Regions from separate parts of the Lactiplantibacillus sp. 7.2.4 genome, predicted to be linked through region 2. Evidence: predicted binding sites of a transcription regulator. Region 2 holds the regulator's gene; the other holds the start of a gene.
The links. Region 2 encodes HrcA, which represses chaperone genes, less so after heat shock. Its sites were predicted from a motif close to TTAGCACTCNNNNNNNNNGAGTGCTAA; they were not measured.

Region 1 (8,584 bases), on a different contig from region 2:
GGTCGCTAAGCCGTCCAGACCATCAATTAGGTTCACCGCGTTGGTGATGGCTAAAATCCATAACAGCGTCACCGGCAAACTTAACCATTGGAAATGAATCAGTCCCAGCAACGGAAAGGTAAAGGTCGTCATTCGGATGCCACCGATAAAGTAAACTTCAAGTGCCGCTAATGTGATACCCAACATCTTCTGACGGGGCTTCAATTCATAAATATCGTCGATAATTCCAGTCGCAATAATAATCAGCTCGCCACCTAATAGCGCGAAAAAAATGCGACTAGGAAATTGGTGCATCAGATAGAGGACAGTTGTCCCGACGGTATAGGAAATAAAAATCGCTAAGCCACCCATTGTTGGCATCGGTATTTTATTGACCCTCCGGACATTCGGTTTGTCCACCGCCCCGATTTTAAATGCGAGCTTCCGCACAAACGGCGTCAAGATTGCAGAAACTATCATGGTCGCCACTAGGCATACTAAAATTTCAAACCTGATCATTTGTGCGCAACCCCCTTCTCACTCTTATTATGATAATTATACAAATCCCAATGACGCTTGACAACTTGCTTCACCAAAACTTAGGAAAGGCAACACAATTCGTTCACATTTGAACCGTCACGTGCTAATCAAACCCTTAAATTATAACCATCGTTACTCATATTATGACACAAAATTAAAAACCCGGCAGTTATACCGGGTTTCAATATCAAGTTACTATTCTTTTAAATGGTAGTTATAAGTCGACACAATAATATTTTCACGCGAATTTAATACCGCGCGTAGCCGTAAGCTGGTCTGGTTATGCAGAATATTCTGCCAAGGCTTTTTAGGCACAAATTGTGGGACCAAAACGGTAGTAGAGAAGTTCCGTTCCGCCGCCCGTTCGGCAATCACATCACAGAAGCGTAACGTTGGCGTGGCAATCGAACGATACGACGAATGAATATCGACGAACCGAACATCCGGGAAGGTTTCTTTGAATTCCGCGGCCGTTTTATGTTCCTTTTCAGGATTTTCATCAAAGGACACGTGCATCGCAATCACGTAATCCCCAATCGAACGCGCATAGTTGACTGCTTGGGCCGTTACCCGCGTAACATTTGAAACGAGCACGATCACCGTGGCCCCATCATAATCATGAATAGCGGCCTTTTCCTTTGCGACCACCCGTAACTGGGCAGCTACTCGTTTATAATGCACGTGAATCCGGAAGAACATGTAAAGCAACAGTGGCATCACGATTAGGTATGGCCAAACGTTGCCAAAGTGGAGCAAGAATAAGAAGACCACTAGACCTAACGAAATCAAGGCACCTAGGAAGTTAACAGCGGCTTTCATCCACCACCATTGACCACGTTCGCGTAGCCAGTGCACGATCATCCCGGATTGAGATAACGTAAACGGCACGAACACCCCGACCGCGTATAACGGAATCAAGAGCGTCGTCTTACCGTGGAAAATAAAGATGAGCGCGATCGCCCCGACGGCTAACGAGATAATCCCATTAGAGTAGCCTAGCCGGTCGCCCCGGTCCATGTAAGCATGTGGCAGGAATTTATCCTTCGCCAAATTGTACGCCAAGATTGGAAACGCGGAAAAACCGGTGTTAGCGGCAACCGCTAAAATCAAGGCAGTGGCTAATTGGAGCAAGTAGTAGAACAAGCCGTGACCAAAGACCGCCGTCGCAATTTGTGACAGCACGGTATTGTCTGCTTGCGGTTTGATTCCCAAGTAGTAACTCAAATAAGTGATTCCACCAAAGAATACTGCCAACACGAGCGACATAATGGCAAGCGTATTGGCCGCATTTTTACGCTTCGGCCGTTTAAAGTTTGGCACCGCGTTACTGATGGCTTCAACCCCGGTCAGTGATGACGACCCAGAGGAGAAGGCTCGTAGGAACAGTACTAGCGTCATGCCTTGTACTGGCGCCCCAACAGCGGCGGATGCATGGTAAGTTAAGTTACCACTCGCAATATTCATAATGCCCCACAGAATCATGCCAATAATCATAATAATGAAAAAGTATACGGGGAACGTTAAGAATGATGCGGATTCACGCATTCCACGCAGATTCAGCGCCATAATTGCGATCACGATCAGTACCGCAATCAGCACTTGGTAATTGGCTAACGCCGGAACTGCCGACGTAATGGCTTCAGTCCCTGAAGTCACCGAAACCGCCACTGTCAGCATGTAGTCGACGAGCAGCGAGCCCCCAGCCACTAGTCCAGCTGGACGACCCCAGTTAGTACTAGCAACCACGTAGGCGCCCCCGCCAGATGGATAAGCCCGGATAATTTGCCGGTACGACATCGTGATGGCAAACAGTAGGACCAGCACTAACGCCGCGACATACAATTGATACATCAAAGCAGCCGCTGAAAGTGTAATTAAGACCGTCGTAATCTGTTCAGTACCGTAAGCCACTGATGATAGCGCATCTGACGACAGCAGCGCCAGGGCCTTGAACTTAGTGAGCGCTTGCCCACCCTCGTCCATGGTTTTTAACGGTTTCCCAATAACTAACCGTTTTAAATAACGCCACATGATAATAACTCCTTTATATCCAAAATAATTATCCCAAGTAAGCTAAGTCAAAGTAGATTCTACTACTTTAGCTTGATTAATACTACCAGTTAAAACTACCGGGCACGACCAGGTACCCCTGTTTTGCGTTAACGACTAATCCTACCGCTCCATTATGGATAAATCAATACCCATATTTTAGTTGATTTGCCCACCAACAGCATTAAAAAAGCACTTACTCAGCCGAGTAAGTGCTTAATGTTACGATTTGTTTACATCATACCGCCCATACCTGGGTTTGGTGCGGCTGGTGCAGCAGGTGCATTTTCTTCAGGTTTTTCAGCAACAACGGCTTCAGTCGTTAAGAGTAAGGCTGAAACAGATGCGGCATTTTGTAAAGCAGAACGTGTCACCTTAGTTGGATCCACGATACCAGCTTCAATCATGTCGACCCATTCGTCAGTCGCAGCGTTGAAACCAACACCTGGCTTTTGTTCCTTCATCTTTTCAACGATAACGGAGCCTTCCAAACCAGCGTTTTCAGCGATTTGACGAACTGGTTCTTCCAAAGCACGTTTGACAATGTTGATCCCAGTTTGAACGTCACCAGTTTCCTTCAATGCAGCAACGTCTTTGATCACGTTGATCAAGGCAGTACCACCACCGGCAACAAAGCCTTCTTCAACGGCAGCCCGAGTGGCGTTCAAAGCATCTTCAATCCGGTACTTGCGTTCTTTCAATTCAGTTTCAGTAGCGGCACCGACACGAACAACGGCAACCCCACCGGCTAATTTAGCTAAACGTTCTTGTAACTTTTCTTTGTCAAAGTCAGAAGTCGTTTCACTGATTTGGTTACGGATGAATTCAACCCGTTCGGAGATGGCGTCCTTAGAACCCGCACCTTCAACGATGGTCGTGTTGTCCTTAGTAACCGTTACTTTGTTCGCTTGACCTAATTGATCGATCGTCGTATCTTTCAATTCAAGGCCAAGATCGTCAGTGATAACCGTTCCGCCAGTTAAGATAGCGATATCTTGTAATTGTTCCTTACGCCGATCACCAAAACCGGGTGCCTTAACAGCGACAACGTTAAACGTCCCACGCATCTTGTTCAATACTAAGGTTGGTAAAGCTTCGCCAGAAATGTCATCAGCAATGATCAACAATGGCTTGCCTTGTTCAACGATTGATTGTAACAATGGTAAGATATCTTGAATGTTTGAAATCTTCTTATCTGTGATTAAGATATAAGGGTTGTCCAAGTCGGCTTCCATCTTATCATTATCAGTAACCATGTATTGTGATAAGTAGCCGCGGTCGAATTGCATCCCTTCAACAACGTCCAAGCTCGTATCAACACCACGGGATTCTTCAATCGTGATGACACCATCATGACCAACTTTTTCCATAGCTTCAGCAATTAACTTACCAGTTTCTTCACTTGCTGATGAAACAGAAGCGATTTGCGCAATATCTTCTTGCGTCTTAACTTCGTGTGCCATCGCGTGTAATGAGTCAACCGCCGTCTTAGTAGCTTCTTCAATCCCACGACGAATGCCAACAGGGTTAGCACCGGCCGTAACGTTCTTCATACCTTCCGTTACGATGGATTGCGTCAAAACAGTCGCAGTGGTGGTCCCATCACCGGCGATGTCATTAGTCTTTGAAGCAACTTCAGAAACTAACTTGGCACCCATGTTTTCAAAGTGGTCATCTAATTCGATGGCTTTGGCAATGGTAACCCCATCATTAGTAATGGTTGGTGAACCATATGATTGTTCCAATACGACGTTGCGACCCTTAGGCCCTAACGTTGACTTAACTGTGTTAGCTAATTGGTCGACACCTTTTAGCATAGCTGAACGTGCATCTTCAGAGAACTTTAATTCTTTAGCCATTATCCTTATTCACCTCATGAATTTAGTTTATTTTAAATTGCGTCCTTTAAATGGATTAGTCTTCGATTGCAACGATATCTTTTTCGTGCAATACCAAGTACTTATCACCTTGGTACTTCACTTCAGTACCGGCATACTTGTCAAATAAGACTTGATCGCCGACCTTCACGCTGGGGTCAACTTTTGTCCCGTTATCTAAAACACGACCGTCATTGACGGCAACAACCTTGCCGCTTTGGGGCTTTTCCTTAGCGTTATTGGCGATAACAATACCGCCAATGGTTTGTTCTTCTTCTTCTTGTTGTTGCAAGATAACGCGATCTCCTAATGGTTTTAACACGTGAATCCCTCCATTTATTCTTTTTTAGCACTCCTGAACCTCAAGTGCTAATTACATTGTCAACTATATCATTTTAATTTGAGATTGCAAGTGATTTGTCAATTATTAGTCAAAGAATGTCAAATCGACTATAATGGGTATTATCGTGTTAATATGTGTTGTGCTTGTTATTATTTTGTATTCATGATGATTAAAATGTGCCAGTTGGTGGATTCCTGTTCGTCAGCCGATGCGCGTCCGATTCCGACCTCCGGGGCTGGCTGACAACGCTGGAACAGGGCGGACATCGATTTGAGCATTGTCAGCCAGCCCCTCCGGTCGGGAAACCGCTCGAATGACGGATGAACGCCCAGCTATCTTGGTACAATTGACCACTGGATATTAAGTGACCGGCCCTTCAGGCAAACTTTTTGATCAGTATTGATGCTGTTTTATGGCATTTTAGTACTGATCAGATTACTTGGATATGATTCACTAATTTCAACGGACACTAGTTTTGAATTTAGTCGATAAAATAGCCTTTGTTTATAATTCGAAACTTTGCTATCTCAAACGACTAAAGAAGATTCTGACAAGCTAAGTGAAGCTGTTTGTCAGGAACCTTAAAGCATTGGTAAAAAGTATTGCTATATGTTGGAGTCGGTCTGACAGTTAAAGTCAAAATGGCCCTGTACCAGGGAATCAACGACTAATCCAACAAAATGTTGGGGCCGCACATGTCTGCCTTTCGAATACCATCCCCGGCTGGAAGGTGTTTCTGACAATGCTCAGCGATGAAATTCCACTTAGCAAGCGTTGTGTGCTTGGTTAGTGGAAGACCAGTATTTAAGACGTGGTTTGTCGGCTTAAATCTGTGTCCATCGCGTTCCAGCGTTGTCAGAAATACCTGGAAGCCGGCGTAGGAAGCATCCACAACAGCAGGTTTACGCAAATTCGCACTGTTTCCAGCGGGTCTCAGCTGGCGGGCTTGAACTCAGAAAACACCATGATTTAATCATGATTCATGATAAATTAACGAACACAATGCGTGTGTTAATGAAAAAATCAAACAAACTTTCAAAAAGGACGTGAGCTGATGGTTAATCGCCGCCAATCAATCTTAATTCTGATTATTTATTTTATTGTTTATGCGCTACCAAGCGTCTTAGTGGCCGCCTTTCATCAACTGGGGTCCCAAGTCTTCTTGATTCAAACGGTCGACTACTTGGTCGGCGCACTGTTATTGCTGTGGCTAGCACGCCGAATGACAGCCAAAAACGCCGTTGAGCAGCAGCGCAGTAACTGGCTGGTCGCCATTCTATGGGGCCTGATTGGGCTCGTCCTAGTCATTGTCGGCCAAGTCCTGATTCTTAAAATAACTGCGATGTTGGGGCAATCGACGGCTTCCAACAATACGTCGACCCTACTCACCGTTGGGCAACAATACCCGGTATTTTTCTTAGCCATTATCGTGGGTGCCCCAATTATGGAAGAAATCGTCTTCCGCAAGGTCATCTTTGGTAACTTGAGTGCGGTGACCGGCAAAATCGGGGCCGCCTTGATTTCGAGCTTTCTCTTCAGCCTCGCCCACGCGGACGGTCATCTAATTCTCTACGCCTTCGTTGGATTGCTGTTCTGCTGGCTTTATCAACATACCGGCCGAATTCAGACTTCGATGACGTCTCATATTTTGATGAACGCTGCGGTCGTTGTGCCGACGCTCTTGACTGCACTTCATTAGATTGCGCCGCTTATTCGTTCGTGGCATTAATTTAGACGTTCAAAAAAGCTTCTCCGAAAATTTATTTCAGAGAAGCTTTTTGGTATCATAATCTTGAGATGCATGCGCAGACTAATCTTCATCTTCGTCTGGTTCATCTTGACCGTTGTCACCCAATTGTTGACCATAATGTTCAATAAAGTAAATTAAGGTCTGCAATTCATTGGTTAAATCAACGTTTTGAACCCGCACTGTTTCTGGAACTGAGATCCGCAATGGGGTAAAGTTCATGATGCCTTTAACATTCGCATCAACTAACTCATCGGTAATCTTTTGAACAACCGTTGTTGGCACCGTTAAGATGGCAATTTCAATCTGTTGTTCGATCAATTGCTTTTTGAGTTCCGTCATTGGATAGACGGGAACCCCACTCTGGACCGTATTTGCAATGGCTTCATTAACATCAAAAGCCGCTGAGATCCGGACATTACTATTTTTATGGAAATTAAAATTCAACAGGGCGTGGCCTAAATTACCGACCCCAATCAGCGCGACGTTGGTTAGCATGTCCTGATTTAGAATTTTTTTGAAAAATGCCAGCAGCGTTTCAACATCGTATCCATACCCGCGTTTACCGAGGGCCCCAAAATACGAAAAATCACGCCGAATCGTTGCTGAATCTACTTTAACCGCCTCGGACAATTCAGTTGACGATACCCGTTTCTTATCTGCGTCTAGTAAGATATTCAAATAGCGATAATAAATTGGTAATCGTTTTGCCGTTGCCCGTGGAATCTTTGTCTCTGCCATTCGGACGTTTCCTCCCAATCAAAAGTTTGTGAATTTGCTGACACTATTCTAGCATAACCTGCGACTTTGTGAAATAATAATTACTTATTATTCCGAATAATTGGGTCGAACCGTAACAATATGCTACAATTATCTCACGAATCAAATGTGAAAGGAGCTTAATAAAGCGTGATTTTACTACAAGTACAGCAAGTTATGCGGCGTTTTGGCGCCGATGTCTTGTTCGATAACGTACAAATGGACATCCAAGAACACGCCCGCGTTGCCTTAGTCGGCCGCAACGGTGCTGGTAAATCAACCTTACTTAAAATGATTGCCGGCGAGACCGTGCCTGACGAAGGCCAAATATCGATGCGCAAGGGTCTAACGATCGGTTACTTAGCTCAAGACCAAGGATTGGATAGTCAAAATACGATCTGGGAAGAAATGAGCAGCGTGTTTGCTGAACTACACGCCATTGAAAAGCGGATGCATGCGCTTGAAAATCAGCTCAGCGACCCCGCCATCATGAACGATGACCAGGCCTACCAACAAACCTTAAAAACTTACGACCAAGTTCAGACAGAATTTCAACAGAAAAATGGCTATGGCTACCAGGCCGAAATCCGTGGTGTCCTACACGGTTTTCAGTTCGATGCCGACGTTTATGACAAGTCGGTCACCGAACTTTCCGGTGGGCAAAAAACTCAGCTGGCCTTAGCAAAGCTACTACTAGAAAAACGCGATTTACTGATTCTGGACGAACCGACCAACCACTTGGACGTTGAAACGTTGACGTGGCTTGAAAGTTACTTACAATCCTATGCCGGTGCCCTACTGATCGTCAGCCATGACCGCTACTTCTTAGACCGCGTCGTCAATGAAGTGTACGACCTGTCACATCACGAAATGGTGCACTATACCGGAAACTACGACCAGTTTGTACAAGAAAAGGCCGCTCGGATTCAAGCTCAGTGGAAGCATTACGAAAAGCAACAAGCTGAGATTAGCAAGCTCGAAGACTTTGTCAACCGGAATATCGTGCGGGCCTCGACGACCAAGCGAGCTCAAGCGCGGCGGAAACAGTTGGCTAAAATGGACCGAATCGATCGACCTGATAGTGATGAAAAAACGGCCCACTTTGGGTTTCACGCTGCAAAGCAGAGCGGTAATATCGTTTTGACCGTCAAGGATGCGGCAGTCGGTTATGATGGGCATATTCTGTCTGAACCGGATAACTTAAACGTTAAGAAGCACGAAGCCATCGCCATCGTGGGTCCAAACGGAATCGGTAAGTCGACTTTTCTCAAGAGTATCCTCGGCCAGATT
Region 2 (8,584 bases):
CACGCCCAAGAAGGTCGCAATCATTTCAAAAGTCTGACCACCAAAGACAATGATTGGATCCTTAGCTGGTAAATCTAGCGTATCAAGATGCGCCGCCAGAGCATCAGAGTATGCCTTTAGTTCAGCATACGTGTGTGTGGTCCCCTGCACGTCATAGACCACTTTGTCGGGTTGTGTCCGTGCATAATCATCGATGGTTGTAATGATATTCTTAATCATAATTAAAACTCCCCCCAAACAATACTGTTACGGTACCTAATTAAAATTCGTTGTAAATAAATTTCGCTTGGTTGATTCCGCTATACCCATACAGATAAACCAAGGCAAGCATGACAGCAAAATAGAAGACTGTAAGTGCAATGAATTGAACAACCGGCCGTTGAAACCAAGCTTTCAACTTTGCAAACATGCTTTCACCTCCCCTAATATCACGAAATACGTTATTTGATACTACCATTCATTAAATCGGCAAAAATTTTATTAGCTGCAGGCTGAATTGGTGCAGCTTTCCGATAATAATTGCTCATTAAGACGACCCCGGTCTTGCCATCCGGTGACAAGAAGACGCTTGATTCATAACCATAGCCCAGTCCGTGCGACCGGATCCCATTGCTAATGTTATAAACCCCGCCACCATATTCACCAGTTGCAGTCCGGGTGTGTAAAATTGCCACATCCTTTTTAGGAAGCAATTTACCTTTCAAAATCGCGCTTTCGACTGTAAATAAGTCGTGAACGCTCATATAAACTTGTCCTGTGCCTAACTCATTGGCCATCTGTGCCTTAGTTTCTGGCATTGTTTCTTGATAATCTGGAACCGTTTGATCAGCCGGTCCGCGATATCCGGTCGTGGCGCGTTGGCCTTGACCATGAATCAGAAAACCAGTCGATTGTAAGTCCAACTTATCAATAAACCGTTCCGTGAAGAAATGTTGATAACTTTCCCCCGTGACTTGACGAATAATACCCGCCAATAGTAAGAAATTGACCGATGAGTAATTCGAGATGCCATTCTTGTCTGGATAATAGTAGACATTATGTTTCGCGTAATCAATGACTTTATTCTCCGGCAAGTACTCCTTTGACCCGTTCTTAAGTCGAAATCCCGTGGTCATATCCAACATCTGCCGAATCGTCGTTTGACGACCGTGCTTGAGTGTTGGATAGTACATCGAAATCGGGTCAGTCAACTTAATTTTCCCCGCTTTGACGAGCTGCATAATACCAACGGCCGTCATCGATTTTTGAATCGATAAAATCTGATACTTAGAATCGACTTGATTACGTTCGTTTTTCGCTTTGTTCGCGTAACCAAAGGCCCGTTGGTAAATGACGTGGTCGTTCTTGACGACCAAGGCTGAACCAACAAAATGGCTTAGATTGAGTATTTTAGTAATCTGTTGATTCGTATCCTGGTTGTTTGAAAACGAGGTCTGATTAACCTTTTGACTCAAGATACTGTCTTTCAAGGCTGCTTTTTTGTTACGCGCCTTTTTGGTTTGTTGTTTCTTAGCAATTGCGGCCTGTCGCTCGGTATGATAGACATAGTAGCCGCCCCCAGCACCAACAATCAGCAGTCCAAGCAAAACTGTGACTAAAAGTTTGCTTCGCTTCACAATGATGAACCTCCCCATTAGCTATCAATTACGAACTGATTGGTGATATTAGCGCTATTTGCTAATAGGACGCTAAGTTCAAATATCAGTGTACCAACCGAACAGGTGCTTGTACGGGCGATACCTCAAAAAGAACAAAAACCTGCATTTGCGTGTCTGAACATGACATATTTGTAACGGTTTTGTAACATCAACGTTAGGCCCCCACACTTTAACGACGTATTACTTCACCTCCTTGACTAATTCTAGCACTCACGATTCACGAGATGACAGGATAATGTAACCGTTTGAGCAAAAACCGCGCTACTGAAAAGTTAGTTAATAAACAGAGTGGTCTCACTTTACAAGGCCACGAAAAAAAGCAGTCGGTCACCCTTCATTTTCATGAAAGATGATCGACTGCTACTTGTACGATTCTGGAATGAATTGACTGGTGTTAAACACCGCGTAACTTATCGAAGAGTGAACTCTTGCCGTTACCGGCGACCGTTTTACCGCTGGCTTTGGCAAAACTCTTCAACGCTTCTTTTTGGCCTTTGTTCAAATGGCTAGGCGTTTCAATGTTGACCGTGACCCGTTCGTCACCGTTCCCGTTACCACGTAAACGTGGCGCACCCTTGCCACGAAGCCGGAAAGTCGTTCCCGTCTGAGTTCCAGCCGGAATCTTCAACTTAACGTCACCGTGAACCGTCTTGACTTGAACTTCATCACCCAAGGCCGCTTGAACAAAGTCGATTGGCAACTTGAAGTAGATGGTCGCGCCATCCCGTTCAAAATCCTTGCTAGGTTCAACTCTAAAGATGATGAACAGATCCCCGTAAGGACCACCGTTCGTCCCGGCTTCACCTTGGTTTTGAAGACGCATTTGTTGGCCTTCTTCAACCCCAGCTGGAACCGTCACTTTGATGGAATGGCTTTGTTCAGTATGGCCAGTCCCACCACAAGTGGCACACTTGTCCTTGATTTCCTTACCAGTCCCATGACAAACGTCACAGACTTGTTGGCTCATCATCCGACCAAGTGGGGTATTCGTCTGAACTTGAATGTACCCAGCACCATGACACTTCGAACAAGTTACTGGCGAAGTCCCTGGCTTAGCACCAGTACCTTCACAAGTCTTACATTGTTCTTCGCGATTATAAGTGATCGTGGTCTTCTTGCCGAAGATGGCATCTTCAAACTTCAGTGACATCTCATATTGTAAGTCGCGTCCCTGTTGCGGACCAGCTGGATTAGCTCGCCGTGAGCCACCAGCACCGCCACCGAAAAACGAACTGAAAATATCTTCGAAGCCACCGCCACCGAAGCCGCCAAAGTCTTGACCACCAAACCCACCGGCACCACCGCCGAAGCCTTGTTGGCCACCAGTTGACCCAAATTGATCATACTGAGCCCGTTTTTGGGCGTCACCGAGTGTTTCGTACGCTTCGTTGACTGCTTTGAATTTTTCTTCCGCGCCAGGTTCATGGTTCAAATCAGGATGATACTTCTTCGAAAGCTTCCGATACGCTTTCTTGATTTCGTCCTGACTGGCATCCTTTTCAACACCCAGAACCTTATATAAGTCTTGCTCTGCCATTGTAACCTCCTAATGAACCTTAAATTAAGTCTCATTAATACTAGCATATTTGAACTAAAAAGGCCAAAGCCACGTGGCCTTGGCCTTTTGTTCTGACGATTTTACTTCTTGTCCTTGTCTTTATCCAAGTCTTCAAAGTCACCGTCAACCGTGTTGTCATCACCGCTCTTGGCTGAATCTGTGTTACCAGCGGCACTGCCGTCAGCACCAGCTTGACTACCCTGAGCTTCTTGAGCTTGTTGATACAACTTAACGGATAAGTCCTGAACGATCTTGTTCAAATCATCCTTCTTGGCCTTCATTTCGTCAATGTTGTTATCGTCTTGTGCCTTCTTCAAAGCATCGCGAGCATCTTGTGCCTTCTTAACTTCGTCTTCAGAAACTTTACCTTCAAGTTCCTTCAAAGTCTTGTCAGTCGTAAAGATCAATTGGTCAACTTCGTTCTTCAAGTCAACTTCTTCTTTACGCTTCTTGTCGGCATCTTCGTTTTCCTTGGCTTCCTTGACCATTTGATCGATTTCGTCGTCAGAAAGACCCGATGAACTCTTGATGGTAATCTTTTGTTCTTTGTTCGTACCCATATCCTTAGCAGAAACGTTCACGATACCGTTCTTATCAATATCGAACTTAACTTCGATTTGAGGAACCCCACGAGGCGCAGCCGGAATATCCGTTAATTGGAACCGACCGAGTGTCTTGTTGTCAGCCGCCATTGGCCGTTCACCTTGTAAGACATGAATGTCAACAGCTGGTTGGTTATCGGCTGCCGTACTGAAGACTTGGGATTTGCTAGTTGGAATCGTCGTGTTACGATCGATCAACTTAGTGAAGACCCCACCTATGGTTTCAATACCAAGTGAAAGTGGCGTTACATCAAGTAAAACAACGTCCTTAACATCACCGGTAATCACACCACCTTGAACTGCGGCACCTAAAGCAACCGCTTCGTCAGGGTTGATGGAGTGGTTAGATTCCTTGCCAGTCCACTTTTCAACGGCTTCTTGAACGGCTGGAATCCGAGTAGAACCACCATTTAAGATAACAACGTCTAAGTCGCTAGCGGATAAATCAGCATCCTTCAACGCATTTTCAACTGGGATCCGTGTCTTTTCAACTAAGTCAGAAGTCAATTCGTTGAATTTGGCACGCGTTAACGTGGTTTCCAAATGCAATGGGCCACTGGCACCAGCGGAAATGAATGGTAAGCTGATTTGTGCTTCAGAAACCCCAGAGAGGTCCTTCTTCGCTTTTTCAGCAGCATCCTTTAACCGTTGTAAGGCCATCTTGTCTTGTGACAAGTCGACACCGTTGTCAGCCTTGAAGTTGGCAATTAACCAGTCGATGATCTTTTGGTCAAAGTCGTCACCACCAAGGTGAGTATCACCATTCGTTGATAACACTTCGAAGACCCCGTCGCCTAATTCCAAGATGGAGACATCAAAAGTCCCACCACCAAGGTCATAAACTAAGATTTTTTCATCTTTGTCGGTCTTATCCAAACCATATGCCAAAGCAGCGGCAGTTGGTTCGTTAATAATCCGTTCAATGTTTAAACCGGCAATCTTACCAGCATCCTTAGTGGCTTGCCGTTGTGCATCGTTAAAGTAAGCAGGTACCGTAACGACCGCTTTTTCAACTGTGTCGCCAAGGTAGTCTTCAGCAAAGCCCTTGATGTATTGTAAGATCATCGCTGAAATTTGTTGTGGCGTGTAGTCTTTACCTTCGATAGAAACTTTGTACCCTGCTTCACCCATGTGACGCTTGATTGAAGCAACCGTATTTGGGTTGGTGATCGCTTGCCGCTTAGCAACTTCACCAACTTGAGTTTCGCCATCTTTGAAAGCAACTACTGATGGCACCGTCCGGCCACCTTCAGGAGTCGTGATAATTTTAGGTTCTGTACCTTCAAGAACCGCTACCGCAGAGTTAGTAGTCCCGAGGTCAATCCCGATAATTTTATTACTTGCCATAAATTAACAAACCTCTTTTAAATTAATTTTATTTTTTGATTTATTGTGCCACAACGACCATCGCTGGACGGAGGGTCCGATCTTTCAACAGGTAACCCCGTTGTAAGACTTGAACCACCGTATCAGCTGGGTGATCATCATCGACCGGCACTGTTTGAACAGCTTGGTGAACGTTTGGATCAAACTTTTCACCCGCAGCCGCAACTTCAGTGACCCCATGTTTCTTCAAAGCATCTTGTAGATGACCATAGACCATCTCAACACCCTTCTTCAACTGTTGGGCCGCTTCATCGTCCGCTTCAGTTGCCAACGCCCGTTCCAGATTATCTAGAACGGGTAAAACGTCTTTTGCGAGAGCCTGACCGTCATACTTGAGCAACGCCGCTTGTTCTTTCTTGTTGCGGTTTTGCATGTTAACGATTTCGGCCTGTGCGCGTAGTAATTGATCGTCTTTATCAGCTAACTGCGCTTTTAAATCAGCAATTTGCTGCGCTTGTGGGTCAACTTGAGTGGCTTTTGCAGTTTGCTCGGCTTGCTCAGTTGCACTCGTTGCTGCCTTTGCAGTTTCACTGGCAGTTGAAGTTGTCGCTGAATCAGTGGACGTCGACTGAGTCTCCTCAGACGTCGCACGCGTTGATTTTTTTGCCAATGTTTTCATCTCCCTGTCCGTCACTCGTCAAAGTACCGGTAGTAATCTAATAATTTGCGGGCCAGTTCACGCTGGAACGCGCCCATCAGTCCAATCATCCGCGAGTACGGCATTGCAGTCGGTCCAAGCAGTGCAATGACCCCTTGACCGTGCTGATCAACATCGTAAGTCGCCGTGATTAAACTGTAGTTCTTCAGCAAATCGTTGGTGATCTCATTACCGATACGCACTTGAATGTGCTGACCAGGTGGGCCAATCACATTAGCTAAGCGATCTGTTTGATCCAGTAACGAGTACAATGACCTTAATTCCTTAGGGCTCTGCTGGTCAGTATAGTTGAATAGATTCAACTTACCGCCAACATAGAAGCGCTCAGAAGCTGCCTTGGACAACACACTGCCAAAGATATCTAAGAACCCATCTGGATCTTGCAAGTACTGTGCAAGCTTCATTGGAATCTCATGATTCAATTGACGGAGGACGTCTTGTAACGGCAGGCCAACCAGTTGATCATCGATAAAGCGAACGACTGGCTCGAGCTCGTCTCCCGAAATATCATTAGGAATCGTAAACGTCTGGTTCTCGACATCACCGTTATTCGTCACCAGAATAGCCATGACCTGGTGATTACCTAATGGCACCAATCGAAATCCACTTAAGCGACTGTCCTTTAACTCTGGTCGCAACGTAAAAGTCGTGTAACTCGTGAGCTGTGATAAAATATCCGCTGACTGAGCCACGATTTCATCAATCTTATGAAACTCGCCACCTAGCGAATGTTGAATCACCTTCAAGTCTTGGCTATCAACCTTTTCGGGTTTCAAAATATGATCAACATAGTAGCGATACCCTTTGATCGATGGAATCCGACCTGAAGACAAATGCGTTTTGACGATTAACCCTAAGTCTTCCAAATGCGCCATTTCATTACGAATCGTTGCCGAACTGACCTTCATCGGTAGTTCTTGAACCAACGTTTTGGAGCCGACTGGATTACCGCCCTCGGTATAGTCACGGACAATTGCCGTTAAAATTAGGCTTTGTCGTTCAGTTAACGTGATCATCACCTCTTTTTAGCACTTAACTTAATGGAGTGCTAACACAATTACTAATATAACAACCCCCCCGACGAAAGTCAAGGGAAGACAAAGTATTTCTGGAAAAGAATGTCACTGATTTCATTTCAAAAACCATTGCCATGTAAAGGCTGGCTTCACCTTGATCAGCTTTAGCACTCCTAACCTTCGAGTGCTAATATACACCCTTTAATTAGGCAATGCAAGCGGGATGCCTGTATCGTGTTTGCTAGTTTGTCGGTCCCGAGTTGACGGTCTTAAACGCACCGCTTGTCTCGGTCGTTCAAGCATTATCAGCAATTTTAAATTAGCAAGCCAACCTTCAAACAAAGCGCCAACTAAAAAACTCCCAGAAATTATTCGTTTCCGAGAGTTGAGCTTGATTTCAACCAAGCGCCGTCGTTGACTAGTCTAGCGTTCCGCCTTATTGATGGCGTGGTCGATCGTTTCATTATCAAATTGTTCTTGTAAATAAGCTTCATTATCAATTGGCAAGTGCACGTGGAAATCAGCAAAATGTTGCACTTTCAACGTCGCTTGCGCAATTTCAAAGCCCAGTAAGTGGCCGCCTAATTGGTGATCAGCACTGAGAAAATGCAAATGGAAGCCACCTACCGTCGCGCCCTGGAACAAGTGTGGTGCATAGTAGCCAATGATCGTGCCATCGACGTTTTCACCGGTAAATTCTGGTTGGGTCGCCGTTGCTTCAACCAATGTCTTGTAAGGCGGTTCCTGCCGTGGCGCAACCCGGGTCTTGACCTTAGCAAACGTCCCGTCGACACGAATCGCAGCAAAGACGTTGGTCAACCGGTAATCACGAATCACTTGTTGTTCAAAGTCAGCTTGCTTCAGGTCAGCAAGTTGTGCACTGATCGTTGGCTTTTCAAAGTGCACCGATGCAAATGGCAAGGTCTCATCAGCCGCAATCTCGCGGATCTGACCATCTTCACGTGCCTGATAAGCATGGCCATCCAAAATAATGACCTCTCCGTTCAACCCGTCCAACGTCCCGATGCCCGTGTCTCCATGCGTTAAGAGTTCACCAGCCGTAATCGTGCCATCAAATAAACCAGGAACGAGTAAACCGAGTGTGCCGTGTTGAAAAATTGTGCTTGTATCCATCATCTATGCCTCCAATGAATTTGATTGTGCTGTCACTTGTAACCGTGGTGTTGCTTGGAATGGGTGTGCGTCGTAATAATCACGCGTCGCTTGTTCGTCATGTTTTAACTGCTCGACAAGCGCATCCGCGCCGGAAAATTTAATTTCCCCGCGCATTCGGTGACCCCACCGAACGGTCAAATGCTGACCGTATAAGTCACCATGAAAATCGAGCAAATAAATTTCAACGGTAATCGGCCGATGATCGCCGAACGTGACGTTGCGCCCAACTGAGGCCATCCCCATCACCCATTGACTGCCCGTTTTGACCATCGTCGCATAAATGCCGATTCCCGGCACTCTGGTATTCGAATCATGCGCCACGTTGGCAGTCGGAAATCCAAGCGTCCTTCCACGGGCTTCACCATGGACGACCTCACCGGCAGTTTCATATTGATAGCCTAATAAACGGTTGGCGACGTCAATTTGGCCGTCATCCAATGCCTGTCGAATGCGTGTAGAGCTGATTTTTTCAGCATCCAATTCCGCTTTGGGCACTTCGATAATGTTAAACCGGTCGCGGCCATAGTCGT

Region 1: a site for HrcA is predicted at 4,792-4,818, ahead of groES (co-chaperone GroES). Genes of this name have one in related genera too.

Annotation. Positions count from the first base shown of each region.
Region 1 covers NZ_JAGYGS010000003.1:103,536-112,119, forward strand. Annotated here, with positions in the region: gene KGF70_RS01875 (glycosyltransferase family 4 protein) at 1-498, opposite strand, end outside; gene KGF70_RS01880 (APC family permease) at 715-2,550, opposite strand; gene groL (chaperonin GroEL) at 2,802-4,427, opposite strand; gene groES (co-chaperone GroES) at 4,483-4,767, opposite strand; gene KGF70_RS01895 (CPBP family intramembrane glutamic endopeptidase) at 5,843-6,487, shown strand; gene KGF70_RS01900 (redox-sensing transcriptional repressor Rex) at 6,599-7,276, opposite strand; gene KGF70_RS01905 (ABC-F family ATP-binding cassette domain-containing protein) at 7,445-8,584, shown strand, end outside.
Region 2 covers NZ_JAGYGS010000011.1:8,884-17,467, reverse strand. Annotated here, with positions in the region: gene dltA (D-alanine--poly(phosphoribitol) ligase subunit DltA) at 1-219, opposite strand, end outside; gene KGF70_RS05625 (teichoic acid D-Ala incorporation-associated protein DltX) at 260-409, opposite strand; gene KGF70_RS05620 (serine hydrolase) at 441-1,634, opposite strand; gene dnaJ (molecular chaperone DnaJ) at 2,053-3,195, opposite strand; gene dnaK (molecular chaperone DnaK) at 3,297-5,165, opposite strand; gene grpE (nucleotide exchange factor GrpE) at 5,206-5,814, opposite strand; gene hrcA (heat-inducible transcriptional repressor HrcA) at 5,835-6,878, opposite strand; gene budA (acetolactate decarboxylase) at 7,302-8,012, opposite strand; gene ribF (riboflavin biosynthesis protein RibF) at 8,016-8,584, opposite strand, start outside.